Regions from separate parts of the Mycobacterium sp. NGS64 genome, predicted to be linked through region 2. Evidence: predicted binding sites of a transcription regulator. Region 2 holds the regulator's gene; the other holds the start of a gene.
What was found. The regulator LexA, encoded in region 2, represses DNA repair genes until DNA is damaged. The targets are predictions, from matches to a motif close to CGAACANNTGTTCG.

Region 1: a site for LexA is predicted at 2,189-2,202, ahead of AC5Y4S_RS01405 (error-prone DNA polymerase). Genes of this name have one in related genera too.

What each region holds. Positions count from the first base shown of each region.
Region 1 is NZ_JCALCI010000001.1:275,255-279,667, reverse strand. Features, by position in the region: gene AC5Y4S_RS01405 (error-prone DNA polymerase) at 1-2,173, opposite strand, end outside; gene AC5Y4S_RS01400 (wax ester/triacylglycerol synthase domain-containing protein) at 2,342-3,667, shown strand; gene otsB (trehalose-phosphatase) at 3,709-4,413, shown strand, end outside.
Region 2 is NZ_JCALCI010000001.1:1,159,998-1,164,410, forward strand. Features, by position in the region: gene AC5Y4S_RS05790 (LGFP repeat-containing protein) at 1-1,574, shown strand, start outside; gene lexA (transcriptional repressor LexA) at 1,583-2,269, opposite strand; gene AC5Y4S_RS05800 (LysM peptidoglycan-binding domain-containing protein) at 2,571-3,065, shown strand; gene nrdR (transcriptional regulator NrdR) at 3,132-3,611, shown strand; gene AC5Y4S_RS05810 (peroxynitrite isomerase) at 3,622-4,107, shown strand; gene AC5Y4S_RS05815 (PhzF family phenazine biosynthesis protein) at 4,110-4,413, opposite strand, start outside.

The DNA.
Region 1 (4,413 bases), 880 kb from region 2:
CGACGGCGAGCTGCATCAGCTGTTCCTGAAAAAGCGGCACTCCCAACGTCTTTCGCAACGCGGGCTCCATGGACGGGTGGTCGTAGACGACCGGGTCGACGCCGTTGCGCCGGCGGATGTAGGGGTGCACCGACCCGCCCTGGATGGGACCGGGGCGGATCAGCGCGACCTCCACCACCAGGTCGTAGAACACCCGCGGCTTGAGCCTGGGCAGGGTAGCCATCTGGGCCCGCGACTCCACCTGGAACACGCCAACGGAATCGGCGCGGCACAGCATCTCGTACACCGCCGGCTCGGAGAGGTCGAGGCGGGCCAGGTCCACCTCGATCCCCTTGTGTTCGGCCACCAGGTCGATGGCGTAGTGCAGCGCCGAGAGCATGCCCAGCCCGAGCAGGTCGAACTTCACCAAACCGATTGCCGCGCAGTCGTCCTTGTCCCATTGCAGGACGCTGCGGTTCTCCATGCGCGCCCACTCCACCGGACACACGTCGGCGATGGGGCGGTCGCAGATCACCATGCCGCCGGAATGGATGCCCATGTGCCGCGGCAGGTTCCGGATCTGGTTGGCCAGATCGATCACCGCCGGCGGGATGTCTTCGATGTCGGGTGAGTCGGCGAGCCCGTTCCAGTGGCTGATCTGCTTGCTCCACGCGTCCTGCTGCCCCTGCGAAAAGCCCAGGGCACGGGCCATGTCGCGCACCGCGATCCGGCCCCGGTAGGTGATGACGTTGGCGACCTGGGCGGCGTAGTCCCGGCCGTACTTGTCGTAGACGTACTGGATGACCTTCTCGCGCTGGTCCGATTCGATGTCCATGTCGATGTCGGGCGGCCCGTCGCGCGCCGGCGACAGGAAGCGCTCGAACAGCAGCTCGTTGGCCACCGGATCCACCGCCGTGACCCCGAGGGCGTAGCAGACCGCGGAATTGGCCGCCGACCCCCTGCCCTGGCACAGGATGTTGTTCTGGCGGCAGAACCGGGCGATGTCGTGCACCACCAGGAAGTAACCCGGAAACGTCAGGTGCGCAATGACTTTCAGCTCGTGCTCGATCTGGGCGTAGGCGCGCGGCGCTGATTCCGGGAGCCCGTAGCGCTCCCGCGCGCCCGCCATGGTCAGGTGCCGCAGCCAGCTGTCCTCGGTGTGCCCGTCGGGCACGTCGAACGGCGGCAGCTGCGGCGCGATGAGCGCCAGCCCGAACGCGCACTGCTCGCCGAGCTCGGCGGCGGCCGTCACCGCTTCGGGGCGCCAGGCGAACAAGCGGGCCATCTCCTCGCCGGACCGCAGGTGCGAACCGCCCAGCGGGGCGAGCCACCCGGCGGCCGAATCCAGGGACTCTCGGGCCCGGATGGCGCCCATCGCCATGGCCAGCCGCCCGCGCGACGGATCCGCGAAATGCGCTGCGGTGGTGGCGACGACGCCGACGCCGAAGCGCGGCGCGATCCCGGCCAGCGCGGCGTTGCGTTCGTCGTCGAGCGGGTGACCGTGCCGGGTCAGCTCGACGCTGACCCGATGCGCTCCGAACCGGTCCACCAGGTCGGCCAGAGCCCGCTCCGCCGCGTCCGGACCGCCCTGGTAAAGCGCCTGGCGCACATGGCCTTTGCGGCAGCCGGTCAGGACGTGCCAGTGCCCGCCGGCGGCCTCGGTCAGTGCGTCGATGTCGTAGCGCGGCTTGCCCTTCTCCCCGCCGGCCAGGTGCGCCGCGGCCAGCTGCCGCGACAGCCGCCGGTAACCCTCCGGGCCGCGGGCCAACACCAACAGGTGCGGGCCGGGCGGGTCGGGTTGCTCGGTGCGGGCGCCCGGCCCCAGTGAGAGTTCGGCGCCGAAGACGGTGCGCAGCTCGAGTTCGGCGGCCGCTTCGGCGAACCGCACCGCCCCGTACAGGCCGTCGTGGTCGGTCAGCGCCAGGGCGCGCAGGCCCAGCCGGGCGGCCTCCTCCACCATCTCCTCGGGGGTGCTGGCGCCGTCGAGGAAGCTGAACGCCGAGTGCGCGTGCAGCTCGGCATACGGGACGGAGGAGCGGGCCGGCCGGGTGTCGTCGGGCGGCTGGTACGTCCCGCGCCTGCGCGACAACGGGGCGTCCTCGGGAGGATCCGCCGGCGCGCCGGCGTGGCGCGGCTTGCCGTCGAGCACCCGCTCCATTTCCGACCAGCTCAGCGGCCCATTAAACCAACCCACGTCGCCGAGTCTACTCGAATGTATGTTCGATTTAACCCTGGCTCGTGACAACGGTTGTTAAACGGATCTTCAACTCCTAAACAAGGTCTTAACGCTGCGGGGCCTACCGGGCATAACCTGCCGCGCAGATACTGGTACAAGATCAAAATTCGACGGCGGGGACGAAGCATGGCGCAGGTGAAGACACTGGACACGGCGTTCCCCGAGCAGCATGCCAGCCTGGCGATCGGGGCGGTCGCCATCGTCGACGGGCCCGCCCCCGATGACGAACTACTGAAAGAGCTGCTGGCGCAACGACTTCCGTCGATTCCGCGGTGCACGCAGGTGCTGCGAACCCAGGACTTCGAGTGGCTCGACTGCCCGGGACTCGATTTCGCCCATCACGTGCGCCGGGTGGCGGTTCGGCGACCGGGCGATGACGCCGAATTGTCGCGGGCCATCGCCCATGCCCTGGAGCGCCCCCTCGACCTGGACCGTCCGCTGTGGGAGTGCTGGGTCATCGAGGGGCTGCGCGGCAACCGGTGGGCGATTCTGATGAAGGTCCATCACTGGCTGGCCGACGGCCACTCGGCCGCCCACCTGCTCACCCGACTCTGCGACGACGCCGACCGGGACACGTTCGCCAATCACGCCGGCCCCAAAGGGGTTTCGCCGACACAGGGCGACAAGCGCGGCTGGATCGACGCGCTCGGGCGGGCTGCGGGGCTGGCGGACTCCCTCGTCGGGGCGGTGTGGCCGGCGGCGCGGCCTGCAGTCGGCGCGGTCACGACCATGCGTAAGTACGCCACGGTGCGGGTGCCGCGCGCCGACGTCGACCGCGTGTGCCGCAAATTCGGGGTGACCGTCAACGACGTTGCGCTCGCGGCTATCACCGAGGGTTTCCGTACGGTCCTACTGGGCCGCGGCGAACAACCGCGGGCCGACTCGCTGCGCACCCTGGTGCCGATGCCGATGCGATCGGCCATGCTGCCGTATCTGCCCGTCGAGCACGAGGACCCGGTCCAGCTGTTGCGGGCCGTGCACGACCTTTGGAAAGCCCCGAAGGCCAAGCACACCGACGAGCCCGGCCTCGTCGAGTCGGCGCTCAACATGTTGCCGACGATGTTGCGCAGCAACGTGATACAACTGCTGGCGCGGCTGCCGCAACGCGCGATCGTGACGCTGGCGACCAACGCGCCGGGTCCCCGCCACCAGCTGCGGCTGATGGGCCGGACGTTGGAGCGCTTCCTGCCGATTCCCCCGACCGCCGTGCGGCTGAGCACCGGGGTGGGCGTGCTCAGCTACGGCGACGAGGTGGTGTTCGGCATCACCGGCGAATACGACGCCGCGGCCGACGTCAAGCAGCTGGCGGCCGGCATTGAATTGGGCGTGGCGCGGCTGGTGGCGCTGAGCCAGGACTCGGTGTTGCTGTTCAGCAAGGACCGTCGGCGCAGGAGCAGGGCCCGGGCGTTTCCGAACCGGTCGCAGCGCGCGCACCCGTCGTCGCTGCGCTGACCCGGGCCCGGTGGCCTTGGTCACCGTGAGAGGGTGGATCGGTGCCCACCTTGGAGCCGGTCACCATCGACCCTCGCCGTCACGACGCGGTGCTGTTCGACGCCGGATTGGGGTCCACCGAGGCACTGGTCGGGCAATTGCGGGATGCCGGCGTCGACACCGGCGGCTTCTCGTCGAGCGACGATCTCGTGGGCGAGGGCGTGCGGCCGGGCCGGAGCGTCGTCGTCACCAACGACCCGGCGGTGGTCCGGGCCGCGCGCGAGCACGGGTTCGCGTTGGTCATCGGTGTCGTCCCGGCGGGTGACGCCGACGCGGTCGTCGACGACCTCGACCAGATCGCGGTGCGCACCGGGGACCGCCGGATGTCGGAGCTGCCGGACGCGCTGGAGGCGCTCGACGCCCTGGCCGCCCGCGGGCCGGCCGTGTTCTACGACTTCGACGGCACGCTATCGGAAATCGTCAACGACCCGGACGCCGCGAGGCCGGTCGCCGGCGCGGTCGAGGCGCTGGGGAAGCTGGCCGCGCACTGCCCAGTGGCGGTCCTGTCCGGACGCGACCTCGCCGACGTGACGCAGCGCCTGGGCGTGCCGGGCATCTGGTATGCCGGCAGCCACGGCTTCGAGCTGACCGCGCCCGACGGGACGCACCACCAGAACGAGGACGCGGCGGCGGCCGTGCCGGTGCTCGAACAGGCGGCCGCCGAGCTCCGCGACAAGCTCGGGTCCATTCCCGGTGTCGTGGTGGAG
Region 2 (4,413 bases):
CGCTGGCCGACCAGCTCAAGGGCCTGCAGGTAGCCATCGATCCGAACGCGGCCATCAACATGGCCTGGCGCGCGGCCGGCGGCGCCGGCGGCCCGTTGGGCGCCAAGCAGGGCGGGTCGTACCCCATCGGCGGCGACGGGGTCGTGCAGAACTTCGCGAACGGGAAGGTGTTCTTCAGCCCGGCCACCGGGGCCAACGCCCTCGAGACCAACATCCTCGCCAAGTACGAGTCGCTGGGCGGCCCGGCCGGCAGCGACCTCGGTTTCCCCACCGCCAACGAGGCCGACGGCGGCATCGGCCCGGCCAGCCGGATCGCCACGTTCGCCGCGGCCGACAAGCCGGTCATCTTCTGGACCTCCGACCACGGCGCGTTCGTCGTGCGCGGCGCGATGAAGGCCGCGTGGGACAAGCTGCGCGGTCCGAGCGGCAAGCTGGGCGCCCCGGTCGGCGACCAGGCCGTGGACGGCGACGTGGTGTCGCAGCAGTTCACCGGCGGCAAGATCTCCTGGAACCGGGCGAAGAACTCGTTCAGCACCGACCCGTCCAACCTGGCTCCGTTGCTGTCCGGCCTGCAGGTGTCCGGGCAGAACCAGCCGAGCACCGCGGCGATGCCCTCGCACGCCAAGAAGTTCACCTGGCAATGGTGGTGGCTGCTGGCCGCGATCCCGATCCTGCTGCTGATCCTGCTCGCGGTGCTGCTGGCGTTCACCTGGCGCCGCCGCCGGCGTCGGCGTGGCGCCGGCGACACCGGAGCCTACGAGCCCGAGCGCGACCTGGCCGCCGCCGGCTACGACGCCCCGGGCAACGGCCACTGGGGCCACGACGACGCGGAGGCGGCCACCGACTACGCCCCGTTCGGCCTGGAGCAGCCGGAGCATCAGCTTTCCGACGATGCCGGGCCGGCGCAGCGAGTCAGTTGGACCCGCGGGGCCGACGCCAGGGCCGCCGACGAGGACGAAGACCCCGACGCGGTGGACACCGATTCCATCCCCCTCGCCTCGGGCGCGACGCTGGCGGACGCCGGCTATGACGACGTCCCCGAGGCGGAGGCCGGATACCCCGAAGTCGCCGCCGAGGACGTCGACTACACGGGCACCGAATACCTGCCCGGCTACGATGAGGACGAGTACGCCGATCCCGGCTACCCGGACGTGGCGGTTCCGCGCACCCCGCGGGAGGCCGCCTACGTCGGCGAGGTGCCGGTTGCCGAGGAACCGGACGCCGACTATCCGGAGCCGGAACCCCCGGAGGGCGCCGCCGAGGCCGCGGCCGCCGCGGGGGCGCTAGGAGCGACGGAGCCCCGAACCGGGCGCCACGCGGCCACGGACGAGGAAGACGTGCCGGAATCGGCCGCCGATGTGACCAACGCCGCCCCGGTCGCCGGTGGGCGCCCGACGATCCACCTGCCGCTGGAGGATCCCTACCAGGCGCCCGACGGCTACCCGATCAAGGCCAGCGCCCGCTTCGGCCTGTACTACACCCCGGGCAGCGAGCTCTACCACGACACGCTGGCCGAAATCTGGTTGGCCAGTGAGGAAGTCGCGCAGGCCAACGGCTTCATCAAGGCCGACTGAGCCGGCCGCTACACCTTGCGGATCACGGTGACGACCTTGCCGAGCACGGTCGCGTCGTTGCCCGGTATGGGGTCGAACGCCGGGTTGTGCGGCATCAGCCACACCTGACCGCCCGCGCGCTTGAACGTTTTGACGGTGGCCTCGCCGTCGATCATGGCGGCGACGATATCGCCGTTGTCGGCGACGTGCTGCTGGCGCACCACCACCCAGTCGCCGTCGCAGATCGCCGCCTCGACCATCGAGTCGCCCACGACCTTGAGCAGGAACAGGGTGCCCTCGCCGACCAGCTCGCGAGGCAGCGGGAAGACGTCCTCGACGGCCTCCTCGGCCAGGATCGGTCCGCCGGCGGCGATGCGCCCGAGCACCGGCACGTAGCTGGGTTCCGGAAGCGCGTCCGAGCCGGCGACGTCGGTGACGGGCGCAGCCTCGGTGGTCTCCTCGCTGCCGCGGACGTCCACGGCCCGCGGCCGGTTCGGGTCGCGGCGCAGGTAGCCCTTGCGCTCCAGGGTGCGCAGCTGGTGGGCCACCGACGACGTCGATGTCAGGCCGACGGCGTCGCCGATTTCCCTGATGCTCGGCGGATAGCCGCGGGTGGTGACCGACTCGCGGATGACGTTCAGGATGGTGCGCTGCCGTTCGGTCAGCGACGAATCGACGGATGAGCTGATCGAGGGAGTGTCGTTGCTGTCGCTCATGGGTTGAATGTAGCGGGAGGACGACCAAGAATCAAACATGTGTTCGATGGCGTGTCGCCGGGGCCCAAAGACCCTTGGGCGGCGGGCGTCAAGACCCTATAGCTGCTGAATCACATGTGTGTAACTTTTGCGGAGATCGGGTACCTGTGCTGCATGTCAGAGGTCGCGCTTCCGGATTTGTCGGTGGTGCGGTCTAGCGTTTTGCTTGCTCGACACGCTTCGCTCAAATGTTCGGACATCGAACATACGAGCGATATAGTCGAACACACGAGCGAGAACAACCTGACCGGAGGAACGCAAGATGACAATCACCTACACCGTCTCGCCGCGTACCAGCAGCGTTCGGCGCCCGGTCAACGGGCCGGTGCCGGGGCTTTACCCCAGGCGGGACGGGCTGACCGGCTCACGTCGGCCCGGCCCGTCCAGGCCGGCCGGCGCGCCGCTGCGCTACCACGGCACCGGCGTCGCGATGTCCGTCGCCCCGCATCGCAGGCGTCCCGTCACGCTGGCCACGACGCTGGGGCTGGCGTTGGTCGCCGGGGTCATCACCCTGTGGCTGGGGCTGGTCGCCAACGTCGGGCAGGCGGTCAACGGCGACTCCGGGGGATCGGCCGCCGCCGTGCCGGATCGGCTGGCCGTCGTGCGGGTTGAGCCCGGCGAGTCCCTGCAGGACGTCGCCCACCGGGTGGCGCCGGACGCGCCGGCCCGCCAGGTTGCCGATCGGATCCGCGAGCTCAACGACCTGAACTCGCCGGCGCTGGCCGCCGGCCAGACGCTGATCGCGCCGGTCGGCTGACACCGGCGTCGCGGTACGCTCGGGGTGTTCTGCGGCCCCGCAGGTGAGCACGGCGAAGGAGCGGTCATGCACTGTCCGTTCTGCCGCCATCCGGATTCCCGGGTGATCGACTCGCGCGAAACCGATGAAGGCCAGGCGATTCGGCGCCGACGCTCCTGCCCCGAATGCGGGCGGCGCTTCACCACCGTCGAAACCGCCGTGCTGGCCGTGGTCAAACGCAGCGGCGTCACCGAACCCTTCAGCAGGGAGAAGGTCATCAGCGGCGTGCGGCGGGCCTGCCAGGGCCGCCAGGTCGACGACGACGCGCTGAACCTGCTTGCCCAGCAAGTCGAAGACACCGTTCGCGCGGCCGGGTCGCCCGAGGTGCCCAGCCACGAGGTCGGCCTGGCCATCCTCGGCCCGCTGCGCGACCTCGACGAGGTGGCTTACCTGCGGTTCGCCTCGGTGTACCGGTCGTTTTCCTCCGCCGAGGACTTCGAGCGCGAGATCGAGGCGCTGCGCGCGCACCGCAACGCGCCGACGGATCCGGAGCCGGCCACTCGCTAGGCTGGCGTCCATGCCGCCCGACCTGCATCCCGATCTGGAGGCGCTGGCACCCCTGCTGGGGACCTGGTCCGGCCGCGGCTCGGGCTTCTACCCGACGATCCAGCCGTTCGAATATCTCGAGGAAGTCGTCTTCTCCCACGTCGGCAAGCCGTTCTTGGCCTACGGGCAAAAGACCAAGGCGGTGGCCGACGGCAGGCCCCTACACGGCGAAACGGGGTATTTTCGCGTGCCCCGGCCGGGCAGCGTGGAGCTGATCGTCGCCCACCCGAACGGCATCACCGAGATCGAAACCGGGACCTACGCCGTGACCGACGGCCTCATCGAGGTGGAGCTGTCGAGCACGGCGATCGGGCTGGCGCCGAGCGCCAAAGAGGTTACCGCCCTTGGCCGTTCGCTGCGCATCGACGGCGACGAGCTGTCCTACACGCTGCGCATGGGCGGCGTGGGGCAGCCCCTGCAGGACCACCTCGTGGCCGTCCTGCACCGGCAGGGCTGACCTCAGCCGACCCGTCGGACACCGTCGTTGACGACGCGCCCGGCCACCCCGACCCAGCCCTCAGCGTTCCACGCGGTTTCGATGAACGAGCCCTTGCCCTGGGTGATGCGCAGGTCGCGGCTGAGGTAGTCGGTGAGCCGCATCGCCGCCGAGCCGGTCGCCTCGTCCTCCGGCACCCCGAGGTTCGCGAAAAACCCGCGGGTGCGCAGAGTCCCGGCGTCCCGGTCGACCCAGGCCCACAGGTAGTGCGCGGTGTCGTCCGGGAAGTCGGCCGGGTCGGCGGCGAGAACGTCGTCGGCCGAATCG